2 regions of the Nonomuraea sp. NPDC050786 genome follow, and region 2 is predicted to be linked to the other one. Evidence: riboswitches for the same ligand, from Rfam matches in the RefSeq annotation. Region 2 holds a riboswitch; the other holds the start of a gene.

The links. Region 2 has a riboswitch for glycine ahead of gcvT (glycine cleavage system aminomethyltransferase GcvT). Riboswitches for the same ligand answer to the same signal wherever they lie in the genome.
Region 1: another riboswitch for glycine. It lies ahead of gcvP (aminomethyl-transferring glycine dehydrogenase); the one in region 2 lies ahead of gcvT (glycine cleavage system aminomethyltransferase GcvT).

The regions. Positions count from the first base shown of each region.
Region 1 is NZ_JBFAHJ010000038.1:95,954-103,495, reverse strand. Features, by position in the region: gene gcvP (aminomethyl-transferring glycine dehydrogenase) at 1-2,228, opposite strand, end outside; glycine riboswitch at 2,395-2,493, opposite strand; gene AB0H84_RS45510 (MerR family transcriptional regulator) at 2,626-3,246, opposite strand; gene AB0H84_RS45505 (bifunctional nuclease family protein) at 3,394-3,864, opposite strand; gene AB0H84_RS45500 (MerR family transcriptional regulator) at 3,998-4,651, opposite strand; gene AB0H84_RS45495 (FHA domain-containing protein) at 4,719-5,231, opposite strand; gene AB0H84_RS45490 (mannose-1-phosphate guanyltransferase) at 5,562-7,542, opposite strand, start outside.
Region 2 is NZ_JBFAHJ010000042.1:62,232-69,773, reverse strand. Features, by position in the region: gene AB0H84_RS47645 (aldehyde dehydrogenase family protein) at 1-494, shown strand, start outside; gene AB0H84_RS47640 (3-oxoacyl-ACP reductase) at 485-1,264, shown strand; gene AB0H84_RS47635 (gamma-glutamyl-gamma-aminobutyrate hydrolase family protein) at 1,290-1,982, shown strand; glycine riboswitch at 2,075-2,172, shown strand; glycine riboswitch at 2,187-2,286, shown strand; gene gcvT (glycine cleavage system aminomethyltransferase GcvT) at 2,321-3,406, shown strand; gene gcvH (glycine cleavage system protein GcvH) at 3,403-3,792, shown strand; gene AB0H84_RS47620 (L-serine ammonia-lyase) at 3,850-5,226, shown strand; gene AB0H84_RS47615 (hypothetical protein) at 5,302-5,553, shown strand; gene AB0H84_RS47610 (HNH endonuclease signature motif containing protein) at 6,288-6,752, shown strand; tRNA gene AB0H84_RS47605 (tRNA-Leu) at 6,754-6,836, opposite strand; gene bcp (thioredoxin-dependent thiol peroxidase) at 6,957-7,430, opposite strand.

The DNA of each region.
Region 1 (7,542 bases), on a different contig from region 2:
AGGATCCCCGCCGACCCGTACGGCGCCGCCGAGACGGGGCCGACCGGCGTGCCGTTGTGCAGGGGGTGACCGGGCAGGTAGGCCGCCAGGTGGCCGCGTACCGCGACGGGACCGACGCCGGGACCGCCGCCCCCGTGCGGGATGCAGAACGTCTTGTGCAGGTTGAGGTGGGACACGTCGGCCCCGAACTCGCCCGGCTTGGCCAGCCCGACGAGCGCGTTGAGATTGGCCCCGTCCACGTACACCTGGCCGCCGGCCTCGTGCACCTTGGCGCAGACCTCGGTGATCGACTCCTCGTACACACCGTGCGTCGAGGGATACGTGACCATGATCGCGGCCAGCCGGTCGCGGTGCTTGTCGATCTTGGCGTCGAGGTCGGCCAGGTCGATGTTGCCGTCGGAGTCGCAGGCCACGACCACGACCCGCATGCCCGCCATGACGGCGCTGGCCGCGTTGGTGCCGTGGGCGGAGGACGGGATGAGGCAGACGTCGCGACCGTCCTGGCCGCCCGCGCGGTGGTAGGCGCGGATGGCCAGCAGCCCGGCGAACTCGCCCTGCGAGCCCGCGTTCGGCTGGATGGAGACGCGGTCGTAGCCGGTCACCTCGGCCAGCCACTCCTCCAGCGTCCCGATCAGCTCCTGGTAGCCCGCGACCTGGTCGTCAGGCGCGTACGGGTGGATCCCGGCGAACTCGGGCCAGGTGATCGGCTCCATCTCGGTGGTCGCGTTCAGCTTCATCGTGCAGGAGCCGAGCGGGATCATCGAGCGGTCGAGCGCGATGTCCTTGTCCTCCAGCTTGCGCAGGTAGCGCAGCATCGCGGTCTCGGAGCGGTGGCTGTGGAAGACCGGGTGGGTCAGGTACGCCGACTCGCGCAGCAGCGAGGCGGGCAGCGCGTCGGAGTCGAGATCCGCGGCGGCGCGGTCGATCCCGAACGCGGCCCACACCTTGGCCAGCTCGGCGGCCCCGGTCTTCTCGTCGCAGGAGATGGAGACGAGGTCCTCGCCGGCCTGCCAGAGGTTGACGCCCCGCTCGGCGGCGGCGGCGACCACGGCGGCGGCCCCACCGGGAACGCGAACCAGCACGGTGTCGAAGAACTCCCCGTGCACGACCTCCAGCCCCGCCTCGCGCAGCCCGTCGGCGAGGGCCACGGCGTGCCGGTGGACCCGGTGGGCGATCCGGCGCAGCCCCTCGGGGCCGTGGTAGACGGCGTACATGCCGGCGATGACGGCGAGCAGGACCTGCGCGGTGCAGATGTTGCTGGTGGCCTTCTCGCGGCGGATGTGCTGCTCGCGGGTCTGCAGGGCCAGCCGGTACGCGGGGTCGCCGTCGGCGTCCACCGACACGCCGACGAGCCGCCCGGGGAGCTGGCGCTGCAGGCCCTCGCGTACGGACATGTACGCGGCGTGCGGCCCGCCGAACCCGAACGGCACGCCGAACCGCTGAGAGGACCCGATCGCGATGTCGGCGCCGAGCTCGCCGGGGGCGGCCACGAGCGTCAGGGCCAGCAGGTCGGCGGCGGCCACGACGAGCGCGCCCGCCTCGTGCGCGGCGGCGGCCACGGCGCGGAAGTCGCGCAGCCGGCCGGACGCGCCCGGGTACTGCACCAGCAGGCCGAAGCATTCGGGCAGCTCGCCGTCGAGGGAGTGCTCCACCAGCTCGATGCCGAGGGGCTCGGCGCGGGTGGCGAGCACGGCCTTGGTCTGCGGCAGCGCGTCGGCGTCGACCACGAACACGTTGCTCTTGGACCTGCCCGCGCGGCGGGCCAGCGTCATCGCCTCGGCGGCGGCCGTGGCCTCGTCGAGGAGGGAGGCGCCCGCGACGGGCAGGCCGGTCAGGTCGGTGACGACGGTCTGGAAGTTCAGCAGCGCCTCGAGGCGGCCCTGCGAGATCTCCGGCTGGTACGGGGTGTAGGCGGTGTACCAGCCCGGGTTCTCCAGCAGGTTGCGGCGGATGACCGCGGGCGTGATCGTGTCGTGGTAGCCCAGGCCGATCATCGAGGTGAGCACGCGGTTGCGCCCGGCCAGGGCGCGCAGTTCGGCGATGGCCTCGGCCTCCCCGACGGCGGCGGGCAGCTTGAGCCGGTCCTTGGCCCTGATGGCCTCGGGGACGGCCACCGCCACCAGGTCAGCCACGGACTCGAAGCCCACGGCCTCGAGCATGCGCTGCTGCTCGGCCTCCGACGGGCCGATGTGCCTGGACGAGAACGGCGGAGCTGACAGGTCGGTCATGGAAAGTGCCTCCCGAGGCTTGGAGACCGGCGCCAGGGCGCGGGCGAGTGCCGGATCTCCCCCTCTGTCAGCGCGGCGGGACCGCGACCTGAGAGCTTCACCCCGGTAAGGGGCTTGCACCGTCGGTGAGACGCGCCTGGCGGGTGCGCCTGCTTTCCAGAGTTGCCTCGCCCGAGCGGTACGGGGTGCCTGAGAGATTCCGGGGAGGGTTGCTCCTTCGGCGCCCGGGGACCCGTGGGCCCAGGGACTCTCCCGCACGGGGTCGTCAGCCTTGCTTAGGTTACAACCCTATCCGTTACGGGAGAATTTCCACGACACGGGGCAATGTGAACTTTCCGGCCTATTTCCCGGGCCCGCCACAAGCGGCGGCGGGCCGGTCAGGCAACGGGGCGCGCGGTCAGCTCATGCGCCGGGCGCGGCGGCGGCGGGCCAGTTCGTCAGCGGGGTGGTCGGCCGGGACGGTGTCCTCGACCGCCGCTCGTTCCCCCGGCAGCTCCGCGAGGGAGCCCTCGACCTCGCGCCAGACCCGGCCGAGCGCGATGCCGAACACGCCCTGGCCGCCCTGGAGCAGGTCGATCACCTCGTCGGCCGAGGTGCACTCGTAGACGCTGACGCCGTCGCTCATCAGCGTGATCTGCGCGAGGTCGGCCACCCCGCGGTCACGCAGGTGCTGCACGGCCGTACGGATCTGCTGGAGCGACACCCCGGTGTCGAGGAGCCGCTTGACGACTTTGAGCACCAGGATGTCGCGGAAGCTGTAGAGCCGCTGGGAGCCGGAGCCCTGCGCGGCTCTTATCGTGGGCTCCACGAGGCCCGTGCGCGCCCAGTAGTCGAGCTGCCTGTAGGTGATGCCGGCCGCCGCGCAGGCCGTCGGCCCGCGATATCCGATGTCCGCCGGCAGCGCCGTGGGCTGCTCGTCGAAGAGCAGACCCTGCTCCCCGGCACGCTGCCGCGCGCTCTCGCGCCGCACCGGATCTTCCTGGCCGGCCGTCTTTCCCTCGCCGCTGCTGACCGCCACGCGGACCTCCGGCTTTCTCTCATCCCGTGGTCTGATCTGGGGGTTCGTAAAGGGCGACCACGGGTTTCACTTGCACCGTAGGACCGTGACCATGCTCAGTCAACGATCCGGCTCGGCGCGTCGTGAAGCGTAAATGCACCGAAATACCTACCCCGCCCTGCCGAAGTCTTCGGGCGTGATCGTGTCAAGGAACTCCCTGAACTTCTCCACCTCGTCTTCCTGGTCGTCCGGGATGATGACACCGGCCTCCTGGACGACCTCCTCGCTCGCGAAGATGCGCGCCCCGGTGCGCAGGGCGAGCGCGATCGAGTCGGACGGGCGCGCGCTCACCTCCACGCCGTTGGAGAACACCAGGTCGGCGAAGAAGATGCCGTCGCGCAAGGCGACGATGTTGACCGCTCGCAGGCCTACACCCAGAGCGCTCAGCACGTCTCGGAAGAGGTCGTGGGTGAGCGGCCGCGGCGGGGGCTCCTCCGCTTGGGCCAGGGCGATGGCTGTCGCCTCGGTCATGCCAATCCATATAGGAAGGAACCGCTCCCCGTGTGCCTCCTTGAGCAAGACGATCGGCTGATTTGTGGGCATTTCTACTCGAACGCCCACGACCTCCATCTGCAACACGGGCTGCTCCGTATTCCTGACCGGTCACCCGGCACAGCTATTTGGCTCGTCGCTTCTGCTGACTGGCTACTGCAATTCAACGTAACACCCGGCGGGCCTGAAGTGCGCCTCCACCTCCCAGCCCGAGGCCCCCTCAGCGCCCCAGGACCGACCGGATCCCCGACCGCACAAGGGATGCGTGCAAATCGAGCAGAAGGGTGGAAAGCTCCCTCGCGACCTCGTCGGCCTCCCCGATGGCGCCGGGTGCCCGCCGCTTGAGTATGGGGGCGACGCTCTGCTCGACCAGGCCGCACTCGCGCTCGGCCGCCGCCTTGACGGCGCGCAGGTGGCGGGCGTGCAGGCCGAAACGGGCCAGGGAGCCGACGGTGCGGGCCACGTTGAGCGCCTCCTCGTCGTAGCGCCTGGCCACCGGGGCGAGCAGCCCGTAGTCCTCCAGCTCGGTGAGCGCCTCCTCGTCGATCCCGGCGGCCTCGAGCAGCTCGGCCCGGCTGAGCCGGACCTCCTGCTTCTCCTGCACGGCGCGCGGGCGGCCGAAGCTCTCCGCCATCCTGTCCTTGATCACCCGCAGCGGCAGGTAGTGGTCGCGCTGCTCGGTGAGGATGAAGCGGAGCTGCTCCACGTGCAGGTGGGTGAACTTGCGGTAGCCGGACGGGCTGCGCTCGGGCTCGATCAGCCCCTCACCCTCCAAGAACCGGATCTTGGAGATCGTCACATCGGGGAACTCGCCCTGCAGCAGCGCGAGCACCTCCCCGATGCTCATGTGCGAGCGGGCCGCCTGCGCGCTCATGCGGCCTCCCTCGGCGGCCCCATGAGCTCACATGAGGCTGTGCTTGTCGGTCGCTCGCTTCGCTCGCTCATGTGCCGGCGGTGGTCCTCATCAGGAAGAGGAGGCGGAACTTGCCGATCTGCACCTCGTCTCCGGAGTGCAGGGGGACCTCCTCGATGCGCTCCCTGTTGACGTAGGTGCCGTTGAGGCTGCCCACGTCACGCACGGAGAACTGGCCGCCGCGGTGCCGGTAGAACTCGACGTGGCGGCGGGAGACCGTGATGTCGTCGAGGAAGATGTCGCTCTCCGGATGACGCCCGGTCGTGGTGAGGTCCTTGTCGAGCCGGAAACGGCTCCCCTGGTTGGGGCCCCTGGTCACCGTGAGCAACGCCGTGCCGGGCGGCAGCTGTTCGACGAGCGCCCGCTCAGCCAGGAGCATGTCGCCTGTCTCAGCCTCGTACGCCTCGATTCCCGCGATGGAGATCGTCGATGTGGTGTCCCCGGAGACCTCGGGTCTGGTCAGCGGTGACCCACAACGGGAACAGAAACGGGCATCCTCGGGGTTGGCGTGCCCGCACTGCGTGCAGTAGACGCTCGGCATCGATCGGCTCGGCCTCCTACCGCGAAGACGCGGCGACGGTGCTCATGGGCGCGCCTCGCTTCGCTTTTTCAAGTTTGCGAATGCCGCAACATACGCTGATCAGCGGCAAAGGTCAAGGCGGGGCACTGGACTGTTGGTTTGGACGCAGACAAAGTTACCGCCGCCCCCGCCCCGTGGTCCATGCCGCCGCGCGTTTCTACATTACGATCTTGCGGCACTCTGTGCGCACATCGAAAGGCGTATTCGGGGACCGACTGTGCGCAACGGGCGACCGCACCCGGCATCTCACCACCTCCGTCACCCTCCGTGAGCGCTGGTCCACGGCACCGCTCAACCGGCGGCCTGCTCGACGATGCGGGCCCACCGCTCCAGGAGCGCCTGGGCGCTGTCCATGTCGTTCGCCTCGGCCCACAGGTCGGTGACGGGCTCGGCGGCGGCCGGCAGCACCAGCACCCAGCTCCCGTCCGGGTGGGCCAGGCGGACGCCGTCGGTGGTGTCGATGCGGCCGCCGTCCTGCTCGGCCTCGGCCGCCTCGATGACCGAGCGCATGACGGCGCCCTTGGCCGCCCACGGGGTGGGCACGGTGCGCTTGAGCATCTTCACCTCGGGGATCCGGGCGTCGATCTGGCTGAGCGACAGGCGGGTCCGCGCCACCAGGCCGAGCATGCGCATGAACGCGGCCAGCCCGTCGATGGCCGGGCTGAACTCCGGCACGACGAAGCCGCCGCGCCCGTCGGCGGCGAAGATCATGTCGGGGCCGGCGGCGGCCGAGGTGAGGGCGTCGAGCGCGGTGGAGGTCCACTGCACCTCCACGCCGTGGAAGCGGCAGACCTGCTCGGCGACCCTGGTCGTGGTGACCGGCAGCGCCACCTGGCCGCCCCTGCGCTCGGCGGCGACGAGGTCGAGCACGACGAGCAGGGCGCGTTCCTCGTTGATGAGGTGCCCCATCTCGTCCACCAGCGCGATGCGCTCCCCGACCGGGTCGAACCGGACCCCGAACGCCGCCCGCGACGAGCTGACCAGTTCCGACAGGCGCTGCAGGTCGCGGCGGCGCTCGGCGAGCGTCTCGGTGGGCGAGACGTCGTCGAGGCGGGCGTTGACGGTGAGCACCTCGACGCCGACCCGGCCGAGCAGCGTGGGCAGCACCAGCGAGGACGTGCCGCCGGCGCAGTCCACGACGACCTTCATGTCCCTGACGTCGCCCACGTCGACGTGGCGCAGCAGCTCGTGGGTGTAGTCCTCGACGGCCCTGGCCGGGTAGGTGAGCGAGGCGATCTCGCCGGGGAAGGCGCGGCGGTACTCCTGACGGGAGACGACCCGCTCCAGCTTGCGCTGGGCGGCCGGGGGCAGGTCGGCGCCGCGGCCGTCCATGATCACGATGTCCACGCTCTGCGGGTCGCCCGGCGTGGTGCGCAGCGCGATGCCCCCCGCGGCCGACTCCCGCGCCGTGTGGAAGCGGGCGACGGGCAGCGGGGCGGCCTCGAGGTCCAGTACGTTGATCGCGCCCGCGGTGAGCGCGCCGATGACCGCCCGCTTCAGCGCCCTGGCGGCCAGGGAGCAGTCGCGGGAGGTGACGACGTACTCGCCCTTCTTCAGGGTGGTGGCGTACGCGCTGGCCAGGCGGACGCAGAGCTCGGCGGTGATCTCGACGTTGACCAGGCCGCTGACGCCCCTGGGGCCGAACAGGTTGCGCTGGCCGCGCGACTCCCAGATGACGCTGGTGTTGACGACCGCGCCGGCCTCGATGGTCTTGAACGGGTAGACCTTGACGCCGCTGGAGACGTACGCCTCGGCCTCGATGACGCACTCGTCGCCGATGACGGCGTTCTCCTCGATGCGGGCGCCGGCCATGATGTCGGTGCTCTTGCCGATGACGCAGCCGCGCAGGTGGGCGCCGGGGCCGAGGTAGACGTTGTCGTGGACGACCGCGCGGTGCACGATGGCGCCCTCGCGGACGACGGCGTTGTTGCCGAGCACGGTGTATTCGCGCAGTTCGGCGCCGGCCTCGACCTTGGCGTAGTCGCCGACGAGCAGCGGGCCCTTGAGCACGGCGTCGGGGTCCACGGAGGCCGAGTCGGCGACCCAGACGCCCGGTGAGAGCTCGAAGCCGCCGATGTCCAGGTCGACCTTGCCCGACAGGGCGTCGGCCTGGGCCTTGAGATAGCTGTCGTGGGTGCCGACGTCCTCCCAGTAGCCGTCGGCCACGTAGCCGTAGATGGCGGCGCCGCGGTCGAGGAGGGCGGGAAAGACGTCGGAGGACCAGTCGACGGGCTCGCCGGGGGCCACCGCGTCGAGCACCTCGGGCTCCATG
Region 2 (7,542 bases):
TACGCGGCGTCAAGGTCGGCGACCCGCTCGACGAGAGCACCGAGATGGGCCCGCTGATCAGCGCCGAACACCTCGACCGCGTGCGCGGCTTCGTCCGCGGCACCCCCTACCTGCAGGGCTCCTGCCCCGACGGCAAGGGCTACTGGTTCCCGCCGACCGTGCTGACGCCCGAGGTGACGGACCCGGCGTTCACCGAGGAGATCTTCGGGCCGGTCGTGTCGGTGGTGCGCTTCGAGGACGAGGCCGAGGCCGTACGGATCGCGAACGACACCCCCTACGGCCTGAGCGGCTCCATCTGGACCCGGGACGTCGGACGGGCGCTCCGCGTGGCCAGGGCGGTCGAGGCGGGCAACCTGTCGGTCAACTCGCACTCGTCGGTCCGCTACTGGACGCCGTTCGGCGGCTTCAAGCAGTCCGGGCTCGGCAGGGAACTCGGCCCCGACGCCCTGGCGGCGTTCACCGAGACCAAGAACGTCTTCATTTCATGGGAGTAGAACAAGTGCAGCGGTTGCAGGACAGGGTGGCCGTCATCACCGGCGCGGGCAGCGGCATCGGGCTGGCCACCGCGCGCAGGTTCGCCGAGGAGGGCGCCAAGGTCGTCTGCGTGGACATCGACGAGGAGGCGGGCGTCAAGGCGGCGAACGAGGTCGGCGGCCTCTTCGTCAAGGCCGACGTGACCAGCGAGGACGACGTCGTCCGGATGTTCAGTACGGCCTTCGACACCTACGGCAGCGTGGACATCGCCTTCAACAACGCGGGCATCTCGCCGCCCGACGACGACTCCATCCTGGAGACCGGCATCGACGCCTGGCGCCGGGTCCAGGAGGTGAACCTGACCAGCGTCTACCTCTGCTGCAAGCACGTCATCCCGTACATGCGGCGGCAGGGCAAGGGCTCGATCATCAACACCGCGTCCTTCGTGGCGGTCATGGGCTCGGCGACCTCGCAGATCTCGTACACGGCCTCCAAGGGCGGGGTGCTCGCGATGACGCGCGAGCTGGGCGTGCAGTTCGCCAGGGAGGGCATCAGGGTGAACGCGCTCTGCCCCGGGCCGGTGAACACGCCGCTGCTGCAGGAGCTGTTCGCCAAGGATCCGGAGCGGGCGCAGCGGCGGCTGGTGCACATCCCCATCGGGCGCTTCGCCGAGGCGTCGGAGATCGCGGCGGCGGTGGCCTTCCTGGCCAGCGACGACGCCTCGTTCATCACGGGCAGCGAGTTCCTGGTGGACGGCGGCATCTCCGGCGCGTACGTCACGCCGCTCTAGCTCTGGGGGTCCTGTGGGGGTCAGCGTGCAGCGTCCCGTCATCGGCATCACGTCGTACGTCGAGCCGGCCAACTTCACGGTCTGGGCGGACATGACCGTGGCGCTCCTGCCGTACATGTACGTGGAGCAGGTCGTACGCGCCGGCGGGCAGCCGGTCGTCCTGCCGCCGGCCGGCGCGCCCGCGCAGGTCGTGGGCCGCCTGGACGGGCTCGTCCTGGCCGGTGGCGGGGACATCGACCCGGCGAGGTACGGCGAGCCGCCCGGGGAGCACACCGGCTATATCCGTAAATTTCGTGATGAGGCGGAGTTTGCCGTGATCAGCGCGGCCCTCGACGCCGGCCTGCCGTACCTGGGCATCTGCCGCGGCCTCCAGGTGCTCAACGTCGCCCTCGGCGGCAGCCTCCACCAGCACCTGCCCGACGTGGTCGGGCACACGGACCACTCCCCCGCACCCGGCCGCTTCGGCCCGCTGCCCGTCACCGCCGTACCCGGCACCCGCGTGGCCAAGGCGCTGGGCACCGAGCCCGTGACGGTCCCCCACTACCACCACCAGGCCATCGACCGCCTCGCGCCCGCTCTCACGGTCAGCGCCAGGGCCGGCGACGGCACGATCGAGGCGGTCGAGCTGGACTCGGCGCCCTTCGCCGTGGCCGTGCAGTGGCACCCGGAGGCCGCCGAGGACTGCGCGCTCTTCGAGGCCCTCGTCGCGGCCTGCTGACCGCAGGACCCCTGGCAACCGGACAGAGGCTCGCGAGTGACCTGAACGCGACAACACCCCCATCACCGCACTAGGCTGACGGACATCACCGGCAAAACCGCGCGGGAGAGCACCCTGACAGCCGGTCAGGGTCCCTGAAGGAGCAAGCCCTCCCCGCAAACCTCTCAAGGCAAAGGACCGCGCGGTACGAGTGAGTCTTACTCGTAGGTGACCTCTGGAAAGCAGGCCTGCGCGGCCTCGCCGAAGGTGAAAGTCCGGCAAAACTCGGGCGAAGCTCTCAGGCATCCATGACAGAGGGGGAGGATGCTGGCATCCGACCCTGTCCAGAGGTGCGACAAATGTCCCGACCCACACCGCTAAGAGACGTTCACGAGAGCCTCGGCGCCACCCTCACCGACTTCGCCGGGTGGCTCATGCCGCTCCGGTACGGGAGCGAGTCCGCGGAGCACAACGCCGTCCGGCAGGCGGCCGGGCTGTTCGACCTCTCGCACATGGGCGAGATCTTCCTGACCGGGCCGCAGGCAGGCGAGGCCCTCGACTACGCGCTGGTCGGTCACCTGTCGGCGCTGGCGCCCGGGCGGGCCAGGTACACCATGATCGTGAACGAGCGCGGCGGGGTGCTCGACGACCTCATCGTCTACCGGCTGGGCGACGAGGAGTTCATGGTCGTGGCAAACGCCTCGAACTACGAAAAAGTCGGAAATGAGCTGAAAGAGCGGTCGAAGGCGTACGACGTGGTGGTCGAGGACCGCTCGGACCAGTACGCGCTGATCGCCGTACAGGGGCCCCGAGCCCAGGAGATCCTCGCCACGCTCACCGACGCCGACCTCGACGGCCTCAAGTACTACGCGGGCCTGCCCGGCCTGGTCGACGGGCGGCAGGCGCTCATCGCCCGCACCGGCTACACCGGCGAGGACGGGTTCGAGCTGTTCGTCGCCAACCAGGACGCGGTGCCGCTCTGGCACGCGCTCATGGCGGCGGGCGAGCCCCACGGGCTCAAGCCGGCCGGCCTGTCCGCCCGCGACACGCTCAGGCTCGAGGCGGGCATGCCGCTGTACGGCAACGAACTCGGCGTCGGACTGACCCCGTTCGACGCGGGGCTGGGCAAGGTGGTGAAATTCGACAAGCCGGGCGACTTCGTCGGCAGGTCGGCGCTCGAGGCGGTCAAGGACGACACGCCGCGGCGCCGTCTCGTCGGCCTGGTCGCACGGGGACGCCGGGTGCCGCGCCACGGCTACCCGGTCACCAAGGACGGCGCCGTCGTCGGCGAGGTCACCAGCGGTGCGCCCTCCCAGACCCTGGGCAGGCCCATCGCGATGGCCTACGTGGACGCGAGCGCCGAATCAGGCCTGGCCGTGGACATCCGGGGCAGCCAAGAACCTATGGACCTGGTTGAGCTGCCCTTCTACAGGAGGAACAAGTGAGCAAGATCCCTGACGACCTGAGCTACACCAAGGAGCACGAGTGGGTGGCGGGCCTCGACGACGGCATCACCGTGACCGTCGGCATCACGGCCTTCGCCGCCGACTCGCTTGGTGACGTCGTCTTCGTGCAGCTCCCCGACGTCGGCTCCACCGTCGAGGCGGGCGACTCGGTCGGCGAGGTGGAGTCCACCAAGTCGGTGAACGAGATCTACACCCCCGTCGGCGGTGAGATCGTCGAGGTGAACCAGGTCGTCGTGGACGACCCCAGCCTGGTCAACAGCGACCCGTACGGCGATGGCTGGATGTTCCGGGTGCGCGTCGAGGGCGAGCCCGAGGACGTGCTCACCGCCGAGGAGTACACAGCACTCACCTCAGGCGAGTCCTGACCTGTTCGCCGGGGCCCGCTCCGGGCCCCGGCACCGCATGAAAGGCAGCGCTCATCAATGGCGATCAGCGTCTTCGACCTCTTCAAGATCGGCATCGGCCCGTCGAGCTCCCACACGGGAGGCCCGATGGCGGCCGCGCACAAGTTCGCCCGCGGGCTGCACGAGGACGGCCTGCTCCCGCAGGTCGCGCGGGTCGAGGCCATCCTGTACGGCTCGCTCGGCCTTACCGGCAAGGGCCACGGCAGCGACAAGGCGGTCCTGCTCGGCCTCTCCGGCGAGAAGCCCGAGCTGGTGGACGTCGACTCCATCGACGGCCGGCTGGCCGCGATGCGCGAGTCGGGCACGGTCAAGCTGTACGGGACGCACGAGATCCCCTTCGTCGTGGGTGAGCACCTCGTCTTCGAACGCAAGATCTCGCTCCCCGAACACCCGAACGGCATGCGCTTCACCGCATACCAGGCCGACGGCGAGAAGCTGAGGGAGAAGGTCTACTTCTCGGTCGGCGGCGGCTTCGTCGTGGACGAGAAGGCCACCGGCGCCGACCGCATCAAGCCGGACGACACCGTCCTGCCCTACCCCTTCACCACCGGCGAGGAGCTGCTCAAGCACTGCTCCAACACGGGCCTGTCCATCTCGGCCCTCATGCTCGAGAACGAGAAGGCGTTCGGCCGCACCGAGGAGGAGATCCGCGCGGGCCTGCTGCGGCTCTGGCAGGTCATGTCGGAGTGCGTGCAGCGCGGCATCTCCAAGGAGGGCGTCCTGCCCGGCGGCCTCAAGGTCAAGCGCCGCGCCAACCAGCTCCACCGCCGCCTGCAGTCCGAGCCGGCCGAGAAGGACCCACTGCAGGCCATGGACTGGGTGACGCTCTTCGCACTGGCGGTCAACGAGGAGAACGCCGCCGGCGGCCGCATCGTCACCGCCCCCACCAACGGCGCCGCCGGCATCATCCCGGCCGTCCTGACGTACTACACCCGCTTCGTGCCGCGCGCGGACGAGGAGGGCGTCGTGCGCTTCCTGCTGACGGCGGGCGCGATCGGCGTGCTCTTCAAGGAGAACGCCTCGATCTCGGGCGCCGAGGTGGGCTGCCAGGGCGAGGTCGGCTCGGCCTGCTCGATGGCCTCTGCCGCCCTCACGGAGGTCCTCGGGGGCACACCCGAGCAGGTGGAGAACGCCGCCGAGATCGGCATCGAGCACAACCTGGGCCTGACCTGCGACCCGATCGGCGGCCTGGTCCAGATCCCGTGCATCGAGCGGAACGCGGTGGCCTCCAACAAGGCCATCACGGCCGCCCGGATCGCACTGCGCGGCGACGGCCGCCACTTCGTGGCCCTGGACAAGGCCATCAAGACGATGCGGGACACGGGCCGGGACATGCTGGACAAGTACAAGGAGACATCGCGCGGCGGCCTCGCCGTCAACGTGATCGAGTGCTGACGGTCAGCGGCTGCGGGGACCGTGGATCTTACCGGGATCTCTGAGGATGTCATGGCAAGCAGATAACGTGAGAGCATGACGTCGCATCGCCACAACGAGGTCGTCACCATCCCTCGTGACGAATACGAGGCACTGAAAGCCGAGGTCCGGCGGCTGCGTCGGGAAGTAGTGCGACAGCAGGCCATGCGCGCCATCATGGACAACGCGGCCGACCCGGGCAACGTGCGAACGTTCACCCGCGACGAGCTGGACTCCGAGCGGGGCATCGTTGCAGCTGAATCTCGTCAGCGACGACTTCACCACCTGGTACACGAGCACATTGCATGAAGGCGTCGATGGTGATCACTATCCAAGTAGTCCGCCCCAACCTCTGATTGCCCACATAGGAGGCTCTCAACTGTGCGGACCATCTGAATGGATAAGACCATCGAGACGATGCGGGACACGGGCCGGGACATACTGGACACGTACAAGGAGACGTCACCCGGTGGCGTCGCGGCCAACGCGCTGAAGTGCCGAATTACGGCCATTTAGACAAATAGCAGACCGACTAGAACGGCAGCATCGATTTTCGGAAAACGTCGGTCGACGGCCCTAGGCTATCTACATGCCAAATTCCGATCCCACCCCCGAAGAGCTGGCCCGATTCGTGCGTCAGGCACGATCAATGACTGAGGTCCTAGCCTTGCTAGGGCTGAAGAACTCCGGTGGTCGGCGGGCAAGTCTGGGCCGCAAAATAGCCGCGCTGGGCATCGACACCAGTCATTTCCGCCGCACATCGCGAAGCAAATACACCCTCGAGATATTGTCAGCCGCCACAGCGGCGTCGACAAGTGTCTACGAGGTTCTCGACCGTCTCGGCCTTCCACGCAGCGGTGGCGCACATTCACCTATCAGCCGCCGGATCAAGACGTTTGGCATTGATATTTCGCACTTTTCGCACGTCCCCGGGCATCGGTCGAGTCCGCCACTCGAGCAGTTCGAGCGCGGTCCCGGCAAAGGTCCGCTACCAGCTCCGGTCTTTCGGCATCGCTGAGCCCACCGGCTTCCAGCGTCTTCGCTTGGACGAGAACGAGGTCAGATCTGCGGCGAAAGAGTCTCGATCGGTTGCCTCGATGATGCGCCGTCTGGGCCTGCCTGTCAGCGAAACGAATCGGCGGCGTCTCCTTCGCTGCATCGCACGCTACGACATCGACACCACCCACTTCGAACGCGAGATCACCAGCTCGATAATGAGCAAGCCACACAGAGATCCAACCACTGTTCTCGTGCAGCGCCCTCTCCAGGCGAGCCGCACTCCAGGCGCAGTGCTGCGACATGCTCTGGGTGAAATCGGTGTGCCTGGGCGTTGCGCCAACTGCGGGATCGGAGAAACCTGGCAAGAGAAGCCGTTGACACTGGAGGTGGATCACATCAACGGCAATCCGCTCGACAACCGGCGAGAGAACCTCAGACTGCTGTGCCCGAACTGCCACTCGCAAACAGCGACGTTCGCCGGACGAAACAGGGGCCGATCCAGTGCATAAGTGCGGGCGGGGGGACTCGAACCCCCACGGTGTCTCCACCAACAAGACCTAAACCTGCCGCGTATGCCATTTCGCCACGCCCGCAAGGACCGCTGAAGCGATCCTGACACAGTTTAGCGCCCCGAATGAGGATGAGGGGCGTCTGTGCCGCGGGCGGTCGCCTTTACTGCACGGGCCCTCTGCGGAGGGCCCGTCAGCAGGGGATCAGCTCAGGCCGAGCTTCTTCTTCAACCCCGCCACGTGCCCCGTGGCCTTCACGTTGTAGAGCGCCTGCTCCACCTTCCCGTCCGCGTCGATGACGAACGTCGAGCGGATGACCCCCACGACCTCCTTGCCGTAGAGCTTCTTCGTGCCGTAGGCCCCGTACGCCTGGTGCACGGCCAGCTCGGGATCGGACAGCAGCGGGAAGGTCAGGGCGTCGCGCTCGGCGAACTTGACCAGCTTCGCCGGCTTGTCCTTCGACACGCCGAGGACCACGAAACCCTCGGCGGCGAGCTGGTCGAGGCTGTCGCGGAAGTCGCAGGCCTGCTTGGTGCAGCCGGGCGTCATCGCGGCGGGGTAGAAATAGAGGATCACCCGCTTGCCGCGGTAGGCGTCAAGGGAGACAGTGGTGCCGTCGGCGGCGGGTAGCGTGAACTCGGGCGCGGCGTCGCCGGGCGCGAGCTTGGTTTCGGTCAATGTGCCCTCCTGAGTTCCTTCCCGCCAACTTACCGGCCTGGCCGCCGTGCCGTACGGCGTGCCGACCTGACAGACTGATCACGACCAGAACGGACGGAGCTCGCACGGCACG